Regions from separate parts of the Undibacterium sp. GrIS 1.8 genome, predicted to be linked through region 1. Evidence: predicted binding sites of a transcription regulator. Region 1 holds the regulator's gene; each other region holds the start of a gene.
What was found. Region 1 encodes HrcA, which represses chaperone genes, less so after heat shock. Its sites were predicted from a motif close to TTAGCACTCNNNNNNNNNGAGTGCTAA; they were not measured.

Region 1 (7,600 bases):
GCGGAGTCAGTGGAACTAGGGAGCTTGGTCACTGGCGGTGTATCCACCATAGGATTGAGCATAGCGCAGCCAGAGACACCAACTACACCAAACGCCAAAGCGAGAGCAGTCAAGCCTTGCGCGGTACCTCGGGATACTTCAGAAAACAACAATCGCATAAATAACCTCAATGTGATGTGCAACGGTGTACAGTTTGCAAAAAATAATTAATTCAAACAGCTTATATCAATCTTACTTACTAATTTATTACGTTTAACTTTGGCGTTACTTGGGTAGTAACTTAGGTGGCAACTTAAGTGAGAGCCTACACAAAGAACACAAATACAGCGCGAGATAATCTTAGGACAACGCAGCATAATGAAATTACTCACTGATGCAAGCTTAATATACGTCGATTAAAACCCCAAAAAACCACCCTGAAGTTACGCCGGGATTATGCTGAGATTCACTTTGAGTTAAGCTCTAAACCCGATATCATAAAGCAGATACACTCTTTTTGACCGAAAACATGACGAATACCACTCCCAATCTCAAATCCAGCGGCCTGAAAGCGACTTTGCCAAGGCTGAAAATTTTAGAAATTTTCCAAAGTAGCCCAGTTCGCCATCTGACAGCGGAAGATGTTTATAAAATTCTGCTGAATGAAAATATGGATGTCGGTTTAGCGACGGTATATCGGGTTTTAACGCAGTTCGAACAAGCCGGATTGTTAAATCGCAATCATTTTGAAACCGGCAAAGCCATCTTTGAACTAAACGAAGGTTCGCATCACGACCATTTGGTCTGTTTGGACTGCGGTTTGGTAGAAGAGTTCTATGACGAGCAAATTGAGAAGCAACAACATGCCGTTGCACTGGAGCGTGGCTTTACTATTGCTGAACATTCGCTAGCGATGTATGGTCATTGCACCAAACAAAATTGCGAACACAGAAATCGCAAATCATAAAAAATGAGAACACAAGTATCAGCTTCTACTGATATTTACTGATCAAATTCGTACTCAAACGTCGCTACTGGTATTTTCGCTGCTAGCACTTTGCTTACGAATTTTTTCTACTACCCCTGCCACTGCATCAATCACTCGCTGTGAATTAAAAGGTTTTACGATATAGCCGTGAATACCGGCTTTAACAGCCTCCGTCACCGTGGCTTGATCTTTATTCGCAGTCACCATCAAAATCATCGCATTTGGCAATGCCTCCTTCATTTTTGGCAATATTTCTAAGCCGCCGATTTTAGGCATAACTACATCCAATAGAATAATTTGCGGATTGAGTTTGATCGCCATTTCCAAACCCGACCCACCATCAGAAGCATCGCCAACGACGTTATAACCCTCGCTGCGCAGTACTACCCGTAAAACCTCACGAGTCATATCATTGTCGTCAACAATTAAAACAGAGATATTTTTGTTGTTCATAACAACCTCACTATTTGGAGTTTGGATACTGGATATCGGCTATTGACTTAGCGCATTTGAGAGTAGCTTTGCAGTGATATCAACAATAGGAATAACACGTTCATAAGCCATACGAGTTGGCCCTATCACCCCAAGCGTGCCTACAATTTTACCGTTCACGCCATAAGGCGCAGTGACAATACTCATTTCATCCATCGGTACGAGTTGCGATTCGCCTCCGATAAAAATTTGTACCCCTGTCGCTTTACTAGACACATCCAGCAATTGCATCAGCCCGGTTTTTTGCTCGAACATATCAAATAACTTACGCAAAGAAGTCATATTATTCGACAAGTCCTGCACATTGAGCAAATTGCGCTCGCCTGAAATCACAACCTCGTCCGACTGATCTGACATCGCATCACTGCCTGCTTCGACCGCCGCTTGCATTAGGCGCGTCATATCGTTTTGCAATTGGCGTAATTCAGTGTTGATACGTAAGCGAGCATCTTCAAAACTCAATCCACCAAAATTTTGATTCAGATAATTCGCGGCCTGCACCAATTGCGAGGAGTTGTAATCAACATCGGTCAGCAGCAAGCGGTTATGCACCTCACCATTGGGCGCAACCACGACTAGCAAAATCCGCTTTTCAGATAAGCGTAAAAACTCGACTTGCTGAAATGTTGATTCATGCCGCGGGGTCATGACTACACCTGCAAATTGCGATAGCGACGACAACACCTGAGCCGCGTTAGAAATAATTTTTTGTGGGGAATTAGAAAACACGCTCGCTTGCATACGCGACTCCAGCGCAGTGCCATCAAATTCCTGCACGGTCAGTAGTTTGTCCACAAACACGCGGTACCCGCGCGGGGTCGGAATCCGTCCAGCCGACGTATGCGGGCTGGCGACAAAGCCCATTTCTTCCAGATCTGCCATCACATTACGAATGGTGGCCGGAGATAACTCCAGTCCAGAAATTTTTGAAAGCGCCCGCGAACCCACCGGCTGACCATCAGCGATGTAGCGTTCTACCAGAGCTTTAAGTAATGTTTGTGCGCGAATATCGAGTTGCATGTTGGTATTCTATGCGAGCGTTGTAATCAATGACATACAAATATAAACCCATATTCGCTTGCAATGAAGCAAGACGCTTATTATTTGGTGCTTTTAATGCAATTCTCAAATTTTCCCTCGATACATCTTCATAAAATCTGTTTACTTTAATATTTCAATTAATATAGAATTATTGAAATAAAATAGAAAATTAAACCCAGATTTCCCATTGGAACAGCGGCAAGTGCGCCTTTGGCGGACTGACTGGCTAGACGCGACGACGACGCAAGCTGAATCTTGCTAGGAGGAGCAACAACGCCAGGCAGTTCGCCAAAGGTGCAATTGTCGCTGTAGCGCTCGCACTCAAATCGCGGTGGTGTTATCCCTCTGAAGACCGCACGCCGTCTGCGTTTTTTGCGAAGTGGTAGCGGTCTGATGGAAAATCTGGGTTAAAACAAGGGGAATTAAATATGGAAACTAAACAAGCTGTTAGCGCCCTCGCCGCGATTGCCCAAGATTCCCGCCTGGCGATCTTCCGCTTGCTAGTCCAAAGTGGCCCCAGCGGCGTCATCGCCAGCAAAATCAGCGAACTCCTTGGCATTGCGCCATCGTCTTTATCCTTTCATCTAAAAGAGCTGATGCATGCCGGTTTGATTACGGTGCAACAAGATGGGCGATTTATGATTTACGCCGCCAATTTTACGGTGATGAATGATCTGATCGGCTTTTTGACGGAAAACTGTTGTGGCGGAAATCCTTGCTCTCCAAACGCGACCTGCGCACCGGTGGATCAGCAAGTCACCGAGCGAGAGAATAATCACGGCAGTACTGCAAACCTATGACCCAAATCTCCGCTAATAATCGGATCAAAGCGAACTTATCCCGACGTCTGGTCGCCGAAGGTCTGGGTACGGCGTTTTTGCTCGCGATTGTGATCGGCTCTGGCATCATGGCCGAACGCTTGTCCGCTGGCAATATTGCAATCGCTCTGCTGGCGAATGCGATAGCGACCGGGACTGGTTTAGTTGCCTTGATTTTGATGTTTGGCGCGGTCTCCGGTGCGCATTTTAATCCGGTAGTCAGCCTATCCGAAGCATGGCAAAAAAATTTGCCCTCATCAGAATTGTTAGCTTATATCGCCGTTCAAATTGTTGGGGCATTTGCGGGTGTGGCAGCTGCACATTACATGTTTGATGATCCATTATTTTTTGCATCAACACATGTACGAACCGGTGCTGGCCAGTGGTGGAGTGAGTTTGTTGCGACTTTTGGCTTAATTGCCACCATCATCGGCTGCTCGCGCAGCAAGCCAAGTTTGACGCCATTTGCCGTCGCCACTTACATCACAGCAGCATATTGGTTCACCTCCTCGACATCGTTTGCCAATCCAGCAGTAACTCTAGCGCGCGCCTCCAGCAATACCTTTGCAGGAATCAGACCGGCAGATACGCCGGGCTTTATCGCTGCCCAGTTGCTAGGTGCGGCCGCTGCGACTTTACTATTTTGCTGGCTTTATCCAGCACCGCTGTCAGAAGTAAAAAGCATAGCAAGCAAGCTTGCGCCCAACGATTTTGCTTAAATCATTCCGGCTACTCTCAATATTTTTTAAGCTAACTATTACTTAATTACTTAATTACCTAGGCGGACTTCCATGACGATCACGATTTATCACAATCCCAAATGCGGCACCTCGCGCAATACGCTGGCCTTAATCCGCAATACTGGTGTCGAGCCAGAGGTCATTGAATACCTGATCACGCCGCCAAGTCGCGATAAATTGCTGGAGTTAATTGCGGCCATGGGCATCCCGGTGCGTGACTTGCTACGACAAAAAGGGACTCCGTACGAAGAGCTCAAATTGGACGACAGCAAATGGACTGACGATGAGCTAATCAACTTTATGCTGAAGCATCCCATCCTGATCAACCGCCCGATTGTTGTAAGCCCGATGGGGACGAAACTATGCAGACCGTCGGAACTGGTGTTAGATATTTTACCGTTACCGCAACTGGGTGAATTCGTCAAAGAAGATGGCGAAAAAGTGATCGAATTGATTGATAACGAGGTTCGCCGTGTCCAAGCTAAATGATCTGCCTAATCTGGATCAGGACTTATTTGCAGTACCTGACAATACACAGTTAAGACCCGCAGCGCCTGCCACACATGCGCCGCGTTTTTTGCTGCTGTATGGTTCGCTACGCGAGCGCTCGTATAGCAAATTACTGACGCTGGAGGCGGCTCGTTTGTTAGAAGCGATGGGCGGTGAGGTACGCGTGTTCGATCCACAAGGTTTGCCTTTGCCGGACGGCGCGCCGGAGGATCATCCCAAGGTCAAAGAGTTACGTGATTTATCTTTGTGGGCGGAAGGCATGGTCTGGTGCTCGCCAGAACGCCATGGCGCGATGACCGGGATTATGAAAGCGCAGATAGACTGGATTCCTCTGTCAATCGGCGCTGTGCGTCCGACACAGGGTAAAACGCTGGCAGTCATGGAAGTCTCCGGCGGATCGCAATCGTTCAATGCTGTCAATCAGTTGCGCATTTTGGGTCGCTGGATGCGAATGCTGACGATACCCAATCAATCATCAATCGCCAAAGCATTTTTAGAATTCGACGATGCGGGACGGATGAAGCCATCAGCGTATTACGACCGTGTAGTGGATGTGATGGAAGAGTTGATGAAGTTCACGCTGCTGACACGCGATGTCGCACCGTATCTGGTGGATCGGTACAGCGAACGTAAAGAGAGTGCCGAGGCTTTGCCCAAACGTGTGAACCAAGGATCGATATAAATACCGATTAGAAAACGTGACGTCCATCTGAATTAACCGACATACGGCAAAATCATCCAGCACTACATTCTTACGTAAAAAAATATACTCCCCCTATTTTTTATAAAATATCTCTTATTGCCCAGACTTTATATGGACACTCCATATATACATATGACAGTATATTAATAACCCATAGGCAATTGTGTAGCGGACTGAGATCAAAACGTAGATCAAAACAGAAACCAAATGGAGTCGCATCAACACTGGCGCGATGTCCGCTAGCGTATTTTCCCGCTATAATCGTCGACATATGAAAAAGCCCGTCAGACTATTCTTATTATGGATATTGATGATTGCGATCCCGCTGCAAGGGTTCGCGGCGGCCTCTATGCTGATGTGCGGCAGTCAGCATCATATGAACCCATCACACCCAATGCGACAACACGCAAGTCCATCAGATCAGCGAGTCATGCATGATGAAATGCATCACGATATGCTGAGCGATCAGGTGAACAATACAGTGAGTAATGCAGCCGGCAATAATAGCCATAGCCACCACAGTAGCGACACCAATCTATCGGTCAAGCATAAATGCAGTGCCTGCGCCGCTTGCTGTGTCGGTGCTGTGATTCTGAGTGATGCGATCAAACCGCAAGTCAATGCAGCAGCATCTGAACGTATCGCTTTTCAAACTATCTCCCACGTTGGATTTATTACCAACGCTCCAGAACGCCCTCCTCGATTTTTCGCTTAAGCAGTGTCTTGTCGCGTCCGCAATTTGTCATTGCGGTCATACAGTGTCAGCACTCGCATGCTGCAAGCCCAAAACTATAAGCCATAGTTAATCTACTTTTTTCTGTCTCCATCAATGGGAATTTCTACCATTCGCTGGATGGCTAACCAAGAGGTATCGCATGAATTACCAAAAATCGTCCTATGCATATTGGGACATTATTTATCTATTACCAAAGCGATCGCGCCGCTACATAAAACTCTGCTCGGCATTTACGGCGTGCATCACGCTCTCTGCCTGCGCCTCATTTAGCCAGGACGGTGGCTTCGCTGTTGTACAACAAACAGCTACCGACAAACTGCATAAAAACGTGCAGTGGATTAAAAGTGATGTAGACCGGCAGCAAGTCAACGACCGCAATAAAGAATTACTCGCTGAAGCATTAACGGTTGACGCAGCAGTGCAACTCGCGCTGCTGAATAACAAAGGCTTGCAGGCCTCATTTGATACGTTGGGCATTGCTGAATCTGATCTGGTACAGGCAGGTCGCATGAGCAATCCTGGTTTCAGCTTTAGCCGCTTGCGACGCGGTGATGAAGTTGAATTTGATCGGGGTATCAGCTTCAATATTGCCCGCTTGATTGCGATGCCACTCACTAGCAAAATGGAGCGTCATCGCTTTGAGCAAACCCAGCGTCAAGTCATGATGGATATGCTGAACCTGGTGGCAGAAACCCGTAAAGCCTACTTCATCGCGGTGGCAGCAGAAGAGTCCGTACGCTATCTTCAACAAGTCAAAAGATCTGCCGAAGCCGGCGCAGAACTGGCCAAACGCATGAAAGCAGCGGGCAACTTTAATGCCCTGCAAGAGGCACGTGAACTCAGCTTTTATTCCGACACAGCGTTGAATCTGGCGCGTGCTGATCAAGCCCGCATCCGCAGTCGTGAGCGTTTGATTCGCCTGCTTGGAATAGATCAATTCAGTGAGGAAAATACTGGCGTAACGAGTTTCAAACTACCTGAGCGCTTACCTGATCTTCCCGATGTTTTGGCTCTGACTGATATCAAGACTGAACCGGATGAAGAAGCAACGGTAATCAACCAGCTTGTTGTCCAACGACTGGATGTGCAGGCAGCTAAGCTGAATACGCAGCAGTTAGCAGAGAGTTTGGGCTTGAATAAAGTTACCCGCTTTATCAACGTACTGGAGCTCGGCGGCGTACGAAATACCTCCAACCAACAAGCAACGCAACATGGTTATGAAGTACGCCTAGAGTTGCCACTATTTGACTGGGGCACTGCACGCACTGCCAAAGCCGAGGCGCTCTACATGCAGGCAGTCAATCAAGCCAGCCAGACTGCTTTGGAAGCCCGCTCTGAAATCAGGGAAGCCTATGCTAATTATCGCGCCAGTTATGACATCGCCAGGCATTATCGGGATGAGGTCGTTCCCTTAAAAAAACGTATTTCACAAGAGAATCAACTCCGCTATAACGGCATGTTTATCAGCGTATTTGATCTGCTGGCCGATGCGCGCTCACAAATTACCAGCGTCAATAGCGCGATCGATGCGCTCAAAGAATTTTGGCTTGCACAAGCAGACCTGGAGATGAGCATGACTGGCAAGCCCAGCAT
Region 2 (7,600 bases), on a different contig from region 1:
AACCCAGCGCGCCGCTGCCAGCAAACAAATCAAGACAGCGCACGGTTGGCCATCTGCCGTCCAGCAAATGTCCCAGCCAATTGAAAATAGTTTCTCTGACACGATCAGGAGTCGGGCGCAAACCCTCGGCATCAATCACGGGCAACAAAGTCCGCTTCCACTGGCCGCCAATAATACGTACCTGATGCGGAACGCGCTTGGGACCAGCGGGCGTGGTCGGTTTTTTAGGTTTAGCTTTCATGCACGAGAGTCAGGTTGCGCAGTTTTAAGCTGCTTGAAAAAGAAATCAATTTTATTCATGAATTACAAAACCTACTTAAAAATACAAACTATAACAATAGAAGAGAAATCAATATACTCCCCATTTTTTTATGGGAAACAGCTCTATTGTCCAGCGATTGCTTGGACAACTCAAATATACTAGCTACGAGTATCTATCCTACTAATGAAATGCAACCCACATTACGCACCGAGAAGAGCGTTACTACACCAAAAAACTAAGCTTATTTAGCGCTAAGGCTTAACAGCATAAGATAAGGTAAGGTAAGGTAAGGTAAGGTAAGGTAAGGTAAGGTAAGGTAAGCAAAACTCCCTCAAGATCGCCCAAGACCAGCCAATCGACAACAAATTAGCTCTGCGCACCACAAGGCTCGTCAATCTGGCAATAGGGCTCTGTTAGAATGGCTGCATTCTAACCTGTTCGTCTTCTGTCCTATTAAAACCTCGATGTTTAGCTTTTTCAAGAAAAAACCCAAAGAAGAACCTGCTTCGCTGCCAACCACAGTAGCGCTACCCAGCGCAGAAGCAGCCTCATCAACCGCGTCATTAACTGTGCCAGAATCTTTGGCCAGCAGCGATCAAGCCACAGAAGCTGTCAGTGAAAAACGCTCCTGGATCAGTCGTTTAAAAGCAGGACTGTCTAAAACATCGTCCAACCTGACCACGCTATTTGTCGGCGCAAAAATCGACGATGACTTATATGAAGAGTTAGAAACCGCACTACTGACCTCCGACGCCGGCGTAGAAGCAACGCAATTTTTGTTGGATGGTTTGAAGAAAAAGGTCAAGGAAGAAAAATTAACCGAGGCCGAGCAAGTCAGACTCGCCCTCAAGACCTTGCTTTTAGATTTGCTGACACCGCTGCAAAAACCTTTGGAGCTGGGTCGTCATCAACCCTTGGTGATGATGATTAGCGGCGTCAACGGCGCGGGTAAAACGACTACGATCGGCAAACTAGCAAAACATCTGCAGAAAAATCAACAGTCCGTATTACTCGCAGCGGGTGACACTTTCCGTGCAGCGGCACGTGAGCAACTGACGATTTGGGGCGAACGCAACAACGTCACTGTGATTTCGCAAGAATCTGGCGACCCGGCGGCCGTCGCCTTCGATGCAGTCGCATCCGCCCGTGCCAAAGGGATAGACGTTGTGATGGTGGATACAGCAGGTCGTTTACCGACCCAGTTGCACTTGATGGAGGAGCTGAAAAAAATCAAGCGCGTCATCGGCAAAGGCATGGATGGCGCACCGCAAGAAGTCTTATTGATCATTGATGGCAATACCGGACAAAATGCCTTAACTCAGGTAAAAGCATTTGATGATGCACTCACACTGACAGGCTTAGTGATTACCAAGCTCGATGGTACTGCCAAAGGTGGCGTATTAGCAGCGATTGCCAAAACCCGTCCGGTACCGGTTTATTTCATCGGCGTGGGCGAGCAGATTGAAGACTTGCAACCGTTTAATGCTCAGGAATTTGTGGATGCTCTGCTCAATTAATTTCACCAATTTGCATTGATTTGCATTGATTTATTTAGCCAGATCAAGGATGTTGCCGATGATAGAGTTTCAGCAAGTTTCTAAAGAATATTCACGCGACGCCGTCGCTTTGCGCAATATTTCGCTCACCATCAAACCCGGTGAATTGATTTTTTTAGCTGGCCCCTCAGGCGCGGGCAAATCAACGCTGTTGAAGATGATCGCAGGCATTGAACGCCCTAGCAGCGGCACCGTCAGCGTGAACGGACAAGACATCGGCAAGCTAAAGTCAGGCAGCATTCCTTATCTACGCCGCAAACTGGGTCTGATTTTGCAGGACAAAGGCTTGCTGTTAGACCGTAGCGTGCTGGCAAATGTCATGTTGCCGCTGATTGTCGTCAGCGCTTCTGCCAGCGAGGCAGAAACCCGTGCCCGCACTGCCCTGGAAAAAGTAGGCTTAGCAGATAAAGCGGATGCTATGCCCCTGGCCTTGTCAGGCGGCGAGCAACAACGGGTTGCCACTGCCCGCGCAATTGTCAATCGCCCGCAAATCATTCTGGCAGATGAACCTACCGCTTTTCTGGACAGAGACAATGCAAACAAAGTCATCAGTGCGCTCAAAGCCTTCCAGAGTGCCGGCGTGACTTGTATTATCTCTAGTCATGATGAACAGTTTTTAGATCAGGCCAGCCGAGTGATTTATTTAAATCATGGGCAATTGTGTGACTCCTGGCAATCATCCTCTATGGCGGCATAAACTGATCCAATCTCAAGAAACACCTCAAGTCTGAAGCAACAGGAAAAAATTATATGACCGTCTGGTTTCGTCAGCATTTGTTTGGCTTAAAAAGTGCGTTGGCTCATCTACGCGCCAGCCCTGGCAATTTCTTATTTAACGTTCTAGTGGTCGCGATTGCTTTGGCTTTGCCGATTGCCGGATTAACGCTGATCGAAAATATTCGCCCGATTTCAACTCAGCTCTCGATTGAGCCAGAGATCAGTGTATTTTTGACACCAGACACACCACGCGCCGACGCGATAGCATTAGCTCTGCCAATCAAAAAACTACTGAAAGATGCCAATGTCAGTGCCAAACTCACTTTTGTGACCAAGGACAAAGCATTAGCGGCAATGGAAGAAACCTCCAGCCTGGCAGAGGTTTTATCGACTTTGGGCGGCAATCCTCTGCCAGACGCCTATGTGTTATCACTATCCAACTCAGATGCTAACCGGGTAGAGTTTCTGACAGTACAGTTAAAAAGTCTGCCAGGAGTTGATGTGGTTCAAGTTGATTCAGCTTGGGTAAAACGGCTGGCAGCTTTAGTGCAAGTTTTGCAATTATCCTTACTATTTTTGGCGGTTACATTGAGCGTGGTGGTGATCGTGGTGATTTTTAACGCTACGCGTCTGCAAGTGATCTCCCATCAGGCTGAAATTGCAATAGCCCGTCTGCTTGGCGCGACCAATAGCTTTATTCACCGGCCCTATTACTACACAGGCGCGCTACTGGGATTGCTCGCTGGCTGCGCCGCATTGGCATTGATTGCAGTGTCTCTGCGTCCGCTGAATCAGGCAATTGCAGAATTCGCCAAACTCTACGCATCGGAATTCCACTTGGTGCCGCTAGGATTGTTGGCTAGCCTCGCCTTGTTAGCAACTAGTGTGGTGCTCGGGCTGTTTGGTGCTTTTCTATCGGTACGCCGACAACTCGCACGCGCTAGCTAAACCTTAATTCAACAAGACTTAAGCAAAACCGCTGCAACTTTTCTAAGTTTCCCTGCTCTAAATCAATATAGCTATTTCGTATAAGCAATCAAAAATCAATAGCGATCAATTAGCTTAAGCATATAAATTTGGAGTATTAGCACTCAATTCAAGAGAGTGCTAATATAAGGGCTTGAAATGTCTGATTTAGCCCAAAAGTTACGCTAAATAGACGGCAATAAGGAGGAAGAATGAATCAATCATCGACATCTGTGATGCCAACTTCGGATAGCACAGCGCTTGCACTCGGTTTTACTGGCACGCTGGGCAATATCGACGCCTATATCTCGGCAGTCAACCGTCTGCCTATGCTGACGCATGAGCAAGAAATTGATCTTGCCAAACGTCTCACACAAAATAATGATCTGAGTGCCGCACAGCAACTGGTTATGTCGCACTTGCGTCTGGTAGTGTCTATCGCGCGCGGCTATTTAGGTTATGGTTTGCCGCATGCAGACTTGATCCAGGAAGGCAATATCGGCTTGATGAAAGCCGTTAAGCGCTTCGATCCAGATCAAGGTGTGCGCCTGGTGTCTTATGCGATGCATTGGATCAAGGCAGAAATGCATGAATACATCCTGAAAAACTGGCGCTTAGTCAAAGTAGCAACGACTAAAGCACAGCGCAAACTGTTTTTTAATCTGCGCAGCCATAAAGAGGGTTTGGATTCGATGTCGCCAAAACAGGTAGACGCTCTGGCAAAAATTCTGGACGTGAAGCGTGAAGAAGTCATCGAGATGGAAATGCGCTTGTCAGGCCGCGACATTGCTTTGGATGCACCAACCGATGACGAAGATGATAAATTTGCACCTATCGCGTACCTGAAAACGGAATCTGAAGAGCCGACTCGTGTACTAGAGTCACGTCAGCGGGATCGTTTGCAAAGCGAAGGCTTGGAAACAGCATTATCCAAACTAGATGCACGTTCACGTCACATCGTTGAATCTCGTTGGTTAAAAAACGATGACGGCTCAGGCGCAACTTTGCATGAATTAGCTAGCGAATACGGCGTATCAGCAGAACGTATTCGCCAGATTGAAAGTGCAGCATTGAAGAAAATGAAAGGCGCTTTAGCGAGCTTTGCTTAATTAGCTAACGGCACAGAAGGAACAGTAAAAAGGCGCTCAGTTCTGAACTGAGCGCCTTTTTTATTAACAGGACTTACGCAGCTGAGACAGTTTTGCGTAAGTCCTATTGAAGTAATATTTTCAAATCATGGACAATAGCATCGGTGCTTTGCCCATTGCGTACAAATAAACGAATCCGTCCTTCGGGGTCAAACACATACGTACCAGCAGTGTGATCCATGGTGTAAGAACTTGGCGTCGAACCCGGTGCTTTTTGATAAAACACTTTAAATTCTTTTGCTACTTTGGCAGTCGCAGCAGCATCGCCATACAAACCTAAAAACCGGGAATCAAAGTTAGGAACATAAGCAGCAAGCAAGGCTTGCGTGTCGCGTTCAGGGTCGATGGTAACAAACAAGACCTGCACCTTATCGGACGAACTTCCAAGCTGCTTCATGACCGTAGCCATCTCTGCCATCGTGGTAGGGCAAACATCGGGGCACTGGGTATAACCAAAAAATATTGCTACTGCTTTACCTTTAAAGTCAGCCAAAGTGCGGGCTTTGCCATTGTGATCTGTTAGCGCAAAATCTTTGGCGTAGTCTAATCCCGTCAAATCAGTGTTAATAAATTGAGGTGCAGGTTTATCGCAAGCAGACAAACACAACACCAATATAATTCCGATTAAACGCAGCATAGTAGTCATAATTTTATATAGTGATCGACCAATAAAGCCGCAAATAGCAACGATAAATATACGATCGAAAATGTAAAAGTTTTACGTGCTAACGCATCGTCATAGTGACGATAAATACGCCATGCGTACCATAAGAAAATGGCACCCAAAATCACTGCGCTGGCAAGATAGATAAGACCACTCATATGCACAGCGTAAGGCAACATCGTGGTAGCGAATAAAGCAATCGTATAAAGCCAGATATGGAAACGAGTAAATTCTAAACCATGCGTAATCGGCAACATCGGTAAACCTGATTTGGCGTAATCATCGCGACGGTACATCGCCAAAGCCCAGAAATGTGGTGGCGTCCAGACAAAGATAATCAATACCAGCAGCCATGCCTGCATAGGAACATCGTTAGCAATCGCAGCCCAGCCCAGCGCTGGCGGCATCGCACCGGATAATCCGCCAATCACGATATTTTGTGGCGTGGCTGGTTTCAGAATAATCGTATAAATCACGGCATAACCGACGAAGGTAATGAAGGTGAGCCACATCGTCAGCGGATTCACGAGTGCGTACAAAACCCACATACCGAGGCCGCCGATCACGCCAGAAAAAATCAAAATCTGCATCGGGCCGATTTCACCCTGTGCCGATGCGCGGCGAGCGGTACGCGCCATGCGAGAATCTATCTCACGTTCAACCAGACAATTAATGGCGAATGCAGCACCAGCCAACAACCAGATCCCGATCGTGGCCGCGACCACCAAGCGCCAGTCAGGCAAATCAGGCGTCGCCAGAAACATACCGATCACCGCACAAAACACGGCCAATTGCGTCACACGCGGCTTGGTCAAGGCCCAGTACTGGGCGTATCGGTTAGAGGGAATACTAAGTGACGTCATATTGAACTAAAGAGAGAGGACATACACGATGTCAGGCCGATTTCAGGCATATATTACTTAGACGTTTTTCAAATGCCTGGCGCGGTAGTTTAACATGGTCAGCAATAGCAACAGCAGCGCAGCGCCACCGTTATGCAAAACCGCAATAAAAAGCGGCCAGGAAAAATAGACTGTAGATACACCACTCAAAAATTGTATGGCGATCACCAGCAATATCTTTTTCCCCAAGGACGACAAGCCCTTAGTTTTACTGGCTTTATATCCAACCCAAGCAACGACCGCAATCACCAGCAGAGCAAAATTCCTATGCACCCAATGTACAGCAACCAGTGCCTGAAACGGTAAATAATCACCTGCCATGGTTTGGCCTAATTTGCGCCACAGAGAGAATCCGTGGTTAAAATCCATGTCAGGTATTAGCTGTCCATTACACAAAGGGTAATCTTGACAGGCTAGTGCAGCGTAGTTAGTACTAACCCACCCTCCCAAAGCAATTTGCATCACAACGAAAATCAATGCAACAGTTGCTAGCAATATGATTGGGCTCATACTTGCATTAATCACACTGGCATTGCTATCACTCGATACAGCTTGCAAGGCATGGCTTTGTTGTGCATTCAAGTATGCCAGCATAGCGAGCAAGCCCATTGCCAACAACAAATGTGTGGTCACGATAATGGGCTGCAATTTAAGTGTCACCGTCCAGGCGCCAAACGCACCTTGCACGCAAACCATCAAGAATAAAACCGTAGGCAAGAAGACCGAGTTTTTTGTACTTTTACGATGCCACCAGGCGATAATCATCTGAGCCAGAATCAATACACCCACACTCATCGCAAGGTAGCGATGGATCATCTCGATCCAGGCTTTAGTGACCGTTACAGGACCATGCGGCATTGCCGTTTGGGCAGCCTGAATTGCACTATGCGACTGAAATGGATTAGCCTCGCCATAACAACCCGGCCAATCAGGACAACCCAAGCCAGAATCAGTGAGTCTGGTAAACGCCCCAAACATAATCAGATCAAAAGTCAAAAATAAAGTAACAGCGATTAACTTGCGATATTTATTTTGATCGGCTGACACCCAAACCAGACTTAATGGCAAAACCGCTATGAGTAAGCCAGTGATGAGTAATTGTATCCACATAATCTGATCTAACCGATGGCAGAAGCGCGCAATAATTTACTGATGTCTTTTTTTATCTTATTGGGATCAGCATCTTTAGGAAAGCGCATCATCAGATTACCCAGAGGATCAATCATATAAATGTGATCGCTAATTTGTGTATTCGTATCGACAGGCAGCCATTTTTTTAACTTGTCTGCAGATACTTTCAGCATGTGCATTCCATCATATTCGCGGATCAACACCGTATCAATCGGTTGATCATCCGTAATCAACCAAACTCTTTCCATCCTATC
Region 3 (7,600 bases), on a different contig from region 1:
GCCCGGCACGGCATGGAATAACCGAAAATAAATATACTCCCCATTAAATTATAAAAAATATACTTATTGTCCAATGATTATATGGACGATTTAAATATACATACTATGAGTATATTCATTCTTGGTTTGCAGCCGTATGATTTCATGCTATCCCCTAACTCTGTACACAGTTAATCTTACAAAATAAAAAAGCTCCACAGTTTTCACTGTGAAGCTTTTTTGCTTAGCTTTTGCTTACCTAATGTGGCGTATTGCACGCCACGTTCAGCGAAGTTATTCCTTGCGGAATTACATCATGCCGTCCATACCGCCCATGCCGCCCATACCACCCATGCCGCCGCTCATACCACCAGATTTGTCATCTGGTAATTCGGCAACCAAAGCATCAGTTGTCAAGATCAAGCCAGCGACAGACGCTGCATTTTGCAAAGCAGAGCGTGTTACTTTTGCTGGGTCCAGAATACCCATTTCGATCATGTCGCCATAAGTATCGTTAGCAGCGTTGAAACCGAAGTTACCTGTGCCGTTAATGATGGCGTTGACAACAACGCTTGGCTCGCCACCGGCGTTAGCAACGATTTCACGCAATGGCGCTTCGATCGCTTTCAACACCAGTTTGATACCGGCTTCTTGATCTGGATTGTCACCTTTGATGACGCCAGCAGCTTGACGTGCGCGCAACAGAGCAACACCACCGCCAGGAACAACGCCTTCTTCTACCGCAGCGCGAGTCGCGTGCAGAGCATCTTCAACGCGGGCTTTTTTCTCTTTCATTTCAACTTCAGTTGCAGCACCAACCTTGATCACAGCAACGCCGCCTGCCAACTTGGCAACGCGTTCTTGCAGTTTTTCACGGTCGTAGTCAGAAGTTGCTTCTTCGATTTGCGCGCGGATTTGTTTAACGCGTGCTTCGATACCAACAGCTTGACCAGCACCATCAATCACTGTCGTGTTTTCTTTACCGATTTCGATACGTTTAGCTTGACCCAGATCAGCCAAAGTCGCTTTTTCTAATGTCAGACCAACTTCTTCAGCAATTACTTGGCCGCCAGTCAGGATAGCGATATCTTCCAACATCGCTTTACGACGATCACCAAAACCAGGCGCCTTAACAGCGGCTGTTTTCAGAATGCCACGGATGTTGTTGACAACCAGAGTGGCCAATGCTTCGCCATCGACATCTTCTGCGATGATCAGCAATGGACGACCTGATTTAGCGACTTGTTCCAAGATTGGGAGCAAATCACGGATGTTCGAGATTTTTTTGTCGAACAACAGGATGAACGGATTTTCCAGAATCACGGATTGTTTTTCCGGGTTGTTGATGAAGTACGGTGACAGGTAGCCACGGTCAAACTGCATACCTTCAACGATGTCCAGCTCATTGTCTAAAGATTTACCATCTTCAACAGTGATTACGCCTTCTTTGCCGACTTTGTCCATTGCTTTTGCAATGATGTCGCCGATGTTTGCATCGGAGTTAGCAGAGATAGAACCAACTTGAGCGATCTCTTTGTTGGTTGTAGTTGGCTTGGACAACACTTTGATTTCAGCAACGATGGCTGTAACCGCTTTGTCGATACCGCGCTTCAGATCAGTTGGGTTGAAACCAGCAGCAACGTATTTGAAACCTTCGCGAACAATCGCTTGTGCCAATACAGTTGCTGTTGTTGTACCGTCACCAGCGTTGTCAGAAGTGCGTGAAGCAACTTCTTTCACGAGCTGCGCGCCCATGTTTTCTAATCTGTCTTTGAGTTCGATTTCTTTAGCGACTGAAACACCATCTTTAGTCACTGTAGGTGCGCCGAAAGAGCGTTCCAGGACAACGTTACGACCTTTAGGGCCCAGTGTTACTTTAACTGCGTTAGCAAGGATGTTAACGCCATTAACGATCTTAGCGCGTGCATCATCGCCGAAAATTACTTGTTTAGCTGCCATGTTAAATCTCCAGAATCTTGAATGGAATATTGTTTTCAGTCTGCATTACAGAGTAAATAACAGACTGAATTACAAAAAATGAATTACTTCTGAACGACTGCGAAAACGTCTTCTTCGCGCATTACCAGAACTTCATTGCCGTCAACTTTGACTGCTTGACCAGAATATTTGCCAAACAGGACGCGGTCGCCCACTTTGACTTCTAATGGACGTACTTTGCCGTCGTCGAGTTGTTTGCCGTTACCAACCGCCAAAACTTCACCTTGATCTGGTTTTTCAGCCGCCGCGTCAGGCAATACGATGCCAGATGCTGTTTTTGTTTCTTGATCCAGACGCTTGACGATAATGCGGTCGTGCAGGGGACGAAGGTTCATACAAACTCCTTGTGATTAGCTAAAAATAGCAATGGTTTTACAAAATAATGTAAGACACTGTGCTGCGATGCTCTGCAACGTTACCGGTGTCTCACGGACAAAGATGATATTTAAATAATGGTTGCTACAAAAATAAGTACAGGTCAGAGATTGTTAGCACTCTCTCCCGACGAGTGCTAATTATATGGGCGGAAGACGCCTATTTCAAGGCTGATTGAAGTGAAATATTAAAAATACTTTAATAATCAGATGCTTATCGATGATGAAGTTATGTTGAATTTTTTTTAATTTTGATTTGGAATCAAAAAGTCATCAAAAATATCCGTTTAGCACGACTCTACATGGTGCAAAAAGAAAATCGACAACGATGAAAAAAATCGGGATAGCGAATCTATTCGATTACGCTACCCCGATTATATTTATGCCGTGATTACCGCAGGATGATTACGCTAGTTTGAACGGCAATTCGCGTAAGCGTTTGCCAGTCGCTTTAGCAATCGCATTTGCAAAAGCCGGCGCCAGCGGAGGTAATCCAGGTTCGCCCATACCGGTCGGTGCATCCGCACTTGGTACGATATGCACGCTGACTTTTGGCATTTCTGTAATTCGTGGCACGACATAATCACCGAAATTACTTTGTTCCACCACGCCATCTTTTAGAGTGATCGCCGCACCCGGTAAGCACATCGATAAACCCATCAACGCACCGCCCTGGACTTGAGCTTCGATACTCTTAGGATTAACGGCAAGATTGCAATGGATGCCTGCTGTGACGTTATGCAGTGTCGGTGTGCCATCTTTGACCGAGGCTTCTACGACATAAGCCACGACCGTCTGGAAGGATTCATGCACTGCAACGCCCCACGCATGACCTTTGGCTAAGGTCTTTTTACCATAGCCGGACTGAGCGACGGCTAATTGTAAGGCGGCTTTATGACGCGGATGCTGATCGCCGATCAGGCTTAAACGATAAGCGACCGGATCTTGCTTGGTCATTGTTGCAATCTCGTCGAGCAAGGTTTCCATCACGAAAGCGGTATGAGTAGAGCCGACGCTGCGCCACCACAATACCGGCACATTGACTTTGGGATGATGTACTGACAGACGCATAGGAATTTCGTATGGCTCTTTCATCCCTTCCAGTGCGGTGGAGTCAATCCCGTCTTTAACCATCATGGCTTCAAACGGTGTGCCAGCCAGAATCGATTGTCCTACGACCACATGATCCCAACCGGCGATTTTTCCCTTGGCATCAAAACCGATTTGTGCCCGATGCACATGCATAGGCCGGTAGTAACCGCCTTTGACATCATCTTCACGACTCCACAACGTGCGAACCGGCGCGGTCAATCCTGCGGTCTTGGCGGCTTTGGCAACAGTGCATGCTTCTGCCACAAAATCGCTGGTCGGCACTGCCCGGCGACCAAATCCACCGCCTGCCATTTGCGTGTTGACCTTGACGTTTTGCGGTGGGATTCCCAATACTTTTGACGCTGCAAGACCGTCTATGCCTGGCATTTGTGTTCCTACCCATAGTTCTACTTTGTCACCATTGATCGCCACGGTGCAATTGAGTGGCTCCATCGGCGTATGCGCTAAAAATGGGAAGACGAATTCAGCATCGATCTTCATTGGTGCTGCCGCCATGCTTGAAATATCGTCGTTAAATTTCAGCTTACCAGTTTGTTTCGACAGCTCTTTGTAGCTCACTAATAATTGCGCACTATCTGCTTTTTCAACAGCCGAGTTATCCCATTGGATTTTGAGTGCGTCACGGGCTTGCTTGGCAGACCAGTAGCCATCGGCAATCACGGCAATACCCTCTCCACCACGATCAACCGGGATGCGGATAACGGCCTTCACGCCGCGCATTGCTTTGGCGGCTGTGTCGTCTACGCTGGCAATTTTTGCACCGAATACCGGAGGGCGGGCAACGACCGCTGTCAACATGCCAGGCAGATGGGTATCGATCCCGTATTGTTGCGAGCCAGTCGATTTTGCTCTGGCATCAAGGCGCCCGGTAGGTTTACCGATCAGACGGAAATTCTTCGGATCTTTGAGCGTCACTTTTTCTGGTACCGGCTGGCTCATCGCTGCTTCTGCCAGTTCACCGTAACTTAACTTTTTACCGCCCGGGCCGATCACGACACCATTTTGTGTTTTTAAACTGCTGGCATCTACATTCCATTGCTTCGCTGCTGCAGCGACCAGCATGGCGCGTGTACGCGCGCCTAGTTCGCGATACTGTGTGTACGAATTTTTGATCGAACTGGAACCGCCCGTTAAATGAATTCCAAACACAGGATCAACATAGGCAGGGTTGCTGTCACCATGCACACTCTTGACTTTGCTCCAGTCGGCATCCAGCTCTTCTGCCAGTATCAGCGGTAAACCAGTCTGCACACCTTGTCCAAAATCGAGCCGGTTGATGGTGATCGTGGTCGTACCATCTTTATCAATCCGGACAAACGCCGCTGGTTGTTCGATTGCTTTCAGTCCGCCGGCTTTCGCTGTAACCGAATCTTGACTGTTTTGTGCGTTGCCGATGAGCGGATATACGCCGAGAGCAAAACCGCTGATGGTCGCAACTTTTAAAAAACGGCGACGTGGCAGGTCAGCTTGTGCGCTGACAGCATTGTTTGCGCCGGACTCTTGCTCGAACATGGCTTGCAATTGTTTTGGTAATTCATTACTGATATCAAAATGCATGATCGTCTCCTGGTTCAGGCAAGGTGGGTGGCTGCATCATGGATTGCAGCGCGGATACGGACATAGGTTCCACAACGGCAGATATTGCCCGCCATTGCGGCATCAATATCGGCATCGCTCGGTTTTTTATTCGACTTCAGAAGCGCTGTCGCGCTCATGATCTGTCCGCTTTGGCAGTAGCCGCACTGCGCGACGTCATGCTTCACCCAGGCGTCTTGCACTACCTTGCCAACTTTGTCGCCGGACATGCCTTCGATCGTCGTGATCTTTTGTCCTGCCACTGCAGAAATCGGCGTGACGCAAGAACGCGTAGCTTGCCCGTTGATATGCACGGTGCAGGCGCCGCACAAAGCCTGACCGCAGCCAAACTTGGTGCCAGTCAGACCCAGCGAATCGCGTAAGGCCCACAACACTGGCGTACTGGGATCGGCATCGAGAGTATGTTCTTTGTTATTGATATTGAGAGAGGTCATGGCTTGCTTCTCCATTAGGTTGATATCGGGGGAGTTGTACTGAGGCGACAGATAAAAGGCACGCTGACAAGTACAAAAGGCTGGCTACGTCGTTGATGAATCAACGCTTATTTTGAGCTAGTTTGGGAATCTTTGCTGATGATATTAAGAAAGTTGATACTTTGTGACTTACGGACTTGCCTTCGTGCTGATCTGACCCAAAAACGTTCCTGCTAATTTGTAACAAATGAAGACTTCCGTAAGCAGGCTTGACGAGTTTTATCGCGTATTTGTTATTTCTTCTTTACATAATCAAGCAATCACCGATGAGAGTGCATTTGCGCTTGTCTAGCAGTTACTAAAAACGGTGTGACATCTACTTACAAAGTGCGAATAGGCAATTAGGTTCAAGTTATCTATTGTTTCAATGTGTGAAAACAAGATCGAAACTAATAGAACGTTTAGAAAACAGCCCATCGCAACGGAGGCAGTACATGTCAGAGAACACGAGTTTGACGGATATATCCGCGCCGATCGCATCAAACAACCCACCTGAGTCAACGGACGATAATAATAAAGCCAGGATAAATCTATCTAGTACGACTCTTGCTAATGGCGTACTTGCAGGATTGTCAGCATTATCAGCCTTGTCACTAAGCGCTTGCGGTGGCGGTGGCTCAGGTGCTGTCGCAACATCTTCTGGCACGAGTTCTGGACCCGTCAGTCCGCCTGTTACTCCTCCAGTAACACCACCGGTCACACCGCCCGTCGGCATTACTGCCGCCCAGGCTGCGCGCTTTTTAGTGCAGGCGTCGATGGGTGCGAACAGAGCACAAATCGCGCAGGTACAGCTACTTGGTTATTCTGGCTGGCTGGATGCGCAATTCGCCTTGCCTGCATCGACTGCTCGGTTTGATTGGTTGGTAACTAAGGGGTTTAATGCCGCTACTTATCAGAACTCAGAAGCGGGTTTTGATTCTGCTGCCTGGTCCAAGCTACTTTCATCTCCCGATACATTACGACAGCGCCTGACCTTTGCTATTTCTGAAATCACGGTAGCGGCGATTGATGGTTTGATCGGCGGTGGCTGGCGCGCATTTTCGGCGGCTGCGTATCTTGATTTATTAGAAGCCAATGTGTTTGGTAATTATCGTACTTTGTTGCAGCAAATTTCGACCAGCGCTGCGATGGGACAGTTTCTGACTTTTCGCGGTAACGTTAAATACAATCCGGCCACCGGTGCGCTGCCAGATGAAAACTATGCACGCGAATTAATGCAGTTGTTCAGTATTGGTTTGCTAAAGCTAAATCAGGATGGTTCGGTGCAGCAGGTCAACGGCGTCTCGCAAGAAACTTATGTTCTGACCGATATCACCGGGTTGGCAAGAGTGTTCACAGGCTGGGACTTTAATCTGGATGCGTTGAAAACCAACACGCCAGATTTTTTACGCCGGCCAATGACACAAATACCCGCTCGTCACGAGCTGGGTGAAAAAGATTTTTTGGGCATCACTATCCCGGCAGGTACCAATGGTGTCGATAGTTTACAAATGGCTCTGGATGGCATTTTCGCACATCCCAATATTGCGCCCTTTATCAGCCGCCAGCTACTACAGGGCTTAGTTACAAGCAACCCAAGTCCGGCGTATATACAACGTGTTACGACGGCATTTAGTAATGACGGCACCGGTGTCAAAGGTAATTTAAAAGCAGTCATCAAAGCAATTTTGCTAGATACCGAGGCGCGTAGTGATGCCGGAATTACCGATCCCAACTTTGGAAAATTGCGTGAGCCGATTTTGCGCTTTACCGCCTGGGCTAGAGCATTTAATGCCAGCTCGGCGACCAATGCCTGGCAAATTGGCGACACTACAAATCCCGCCACCGCATTAGGACAAAGTCCTTTGCGCTCGCCATCGGTATTTAATTTTTTTCGCCCCGGTTACGTCCCACCTAACACGGGATTTGACAGCGCATCTTTAGTCGCGCCAGAGTTTCAGATCACGAACGAATCAACCGTCATCGGCTATGTCAATTATATGCAGCGTGCGGTCAGTACCGGGATTGGCGATGTAAAAGCCGATTACAGCAGCTTATTACCATTGGCAGACAACGCGCAATCCTTGC

Region 2: a site for HrcA is predicted at 3,620-3,646, ahead of rpoH (RNA polymerase sigma factor RpoH). Genes of this name have one in related genera too.
Region 3: a site for HrcA is predicted at 2,466-2,492, ahead of groES (co-chaperone GroES). Genes of this name have one in related genera too.

Annotation. Positions count from the first base shown of each region.
Region 1 is NZ_JBEONQ010000008.1:52,905-60,504, reverse strand. It holds gene AAKU64_RS05560 (outer membrane protein assembly factor BamE) at 1-158, opposite strand, end outside; gene fur (ferric iron uptake transcriptional regulator) at 509-946, shown strand; gene AAKU64_RS05550 (response regulator) at 1,001-1,420, opposite strand; gene hrcA (heat-inducible transcriptional repressor HrcA) at 1,460-2,479, opposite strand; gene AAKU64_RS05540 (ArsR/SmtB family transcription factor) at 2,929-3,300, shown strand; gene AAKU64_RS05535 (aquaporin) at 3,297-4,037, shown strand; gene arsC (arsenate reductase (glutaredoxin)) at 4,110-4,547, shown strand; gene arsH (arsenical resistance protein ArsH) at 4,516-5,250, shown strand; gene AAKU64_RS05520 (hypothetical protein) at 5,543-5,986, shown strand; gene AAKU64_RS05515 (TolC family protein) at 6,147-7,600, shown strand, end outside.
Region 2 is NZ_JBEONQ010000022.1:49,457-57,056, reverse strand. It holds gene rsmD (16S rRNA (guanine(966)-N(2))-methyltransferase RsmD) at 1-241, opposite strand, end outside; gene ftsY (signal recognition particle-docking protein FtsY) at 727-1,779, shown strand; gene AAKU64_RS12200 (cell division ATP-binding protein FtsE) at 1,838-2,515, shown strand; gene AAKU64_RS12195 (cell division protein FtsX) at 2,569-3,483, shown strand; gene rpoH (RNA polymerase sigma factor RpoH) at 3,714-4,610, shown strand; gene AAKU64_RS12185 (SCO family protein) at 4,714-5,295, opposite strand; gene cyoE (heme o synthase) at 5,292-6,176, opposite strand; gene AAKU64_RS12175 (COX15/CtaA family protein) at 6,234-7,325, opposite strand; gene AAKU64_RS12170 (SCO family protein) at 7,334-7,600, opposite strand, start outside.
Region 3 is NZ_JBEONQ010000012.1:46,657-54,256, forward strand. It holds gene groL (chaperonin GroEL) at 289-1,938, opposite strand; gene groES (co-chaperone GroES) at 2,022-2,312, opposite strand; gene AAKU64_RS07635 (xanthine dehydrogenase family protein molybdopterin-binding subunit) at 2,757-5,021, opposite strand; gene AAKU64_RS07640 ((2Fe-2S)-binding protein) at 5,036-5,494, opposite strand; gene AAKU64_RS07645 (DUF1800 domain-containing protein) at 5,968-7,600, shown strand, end outside.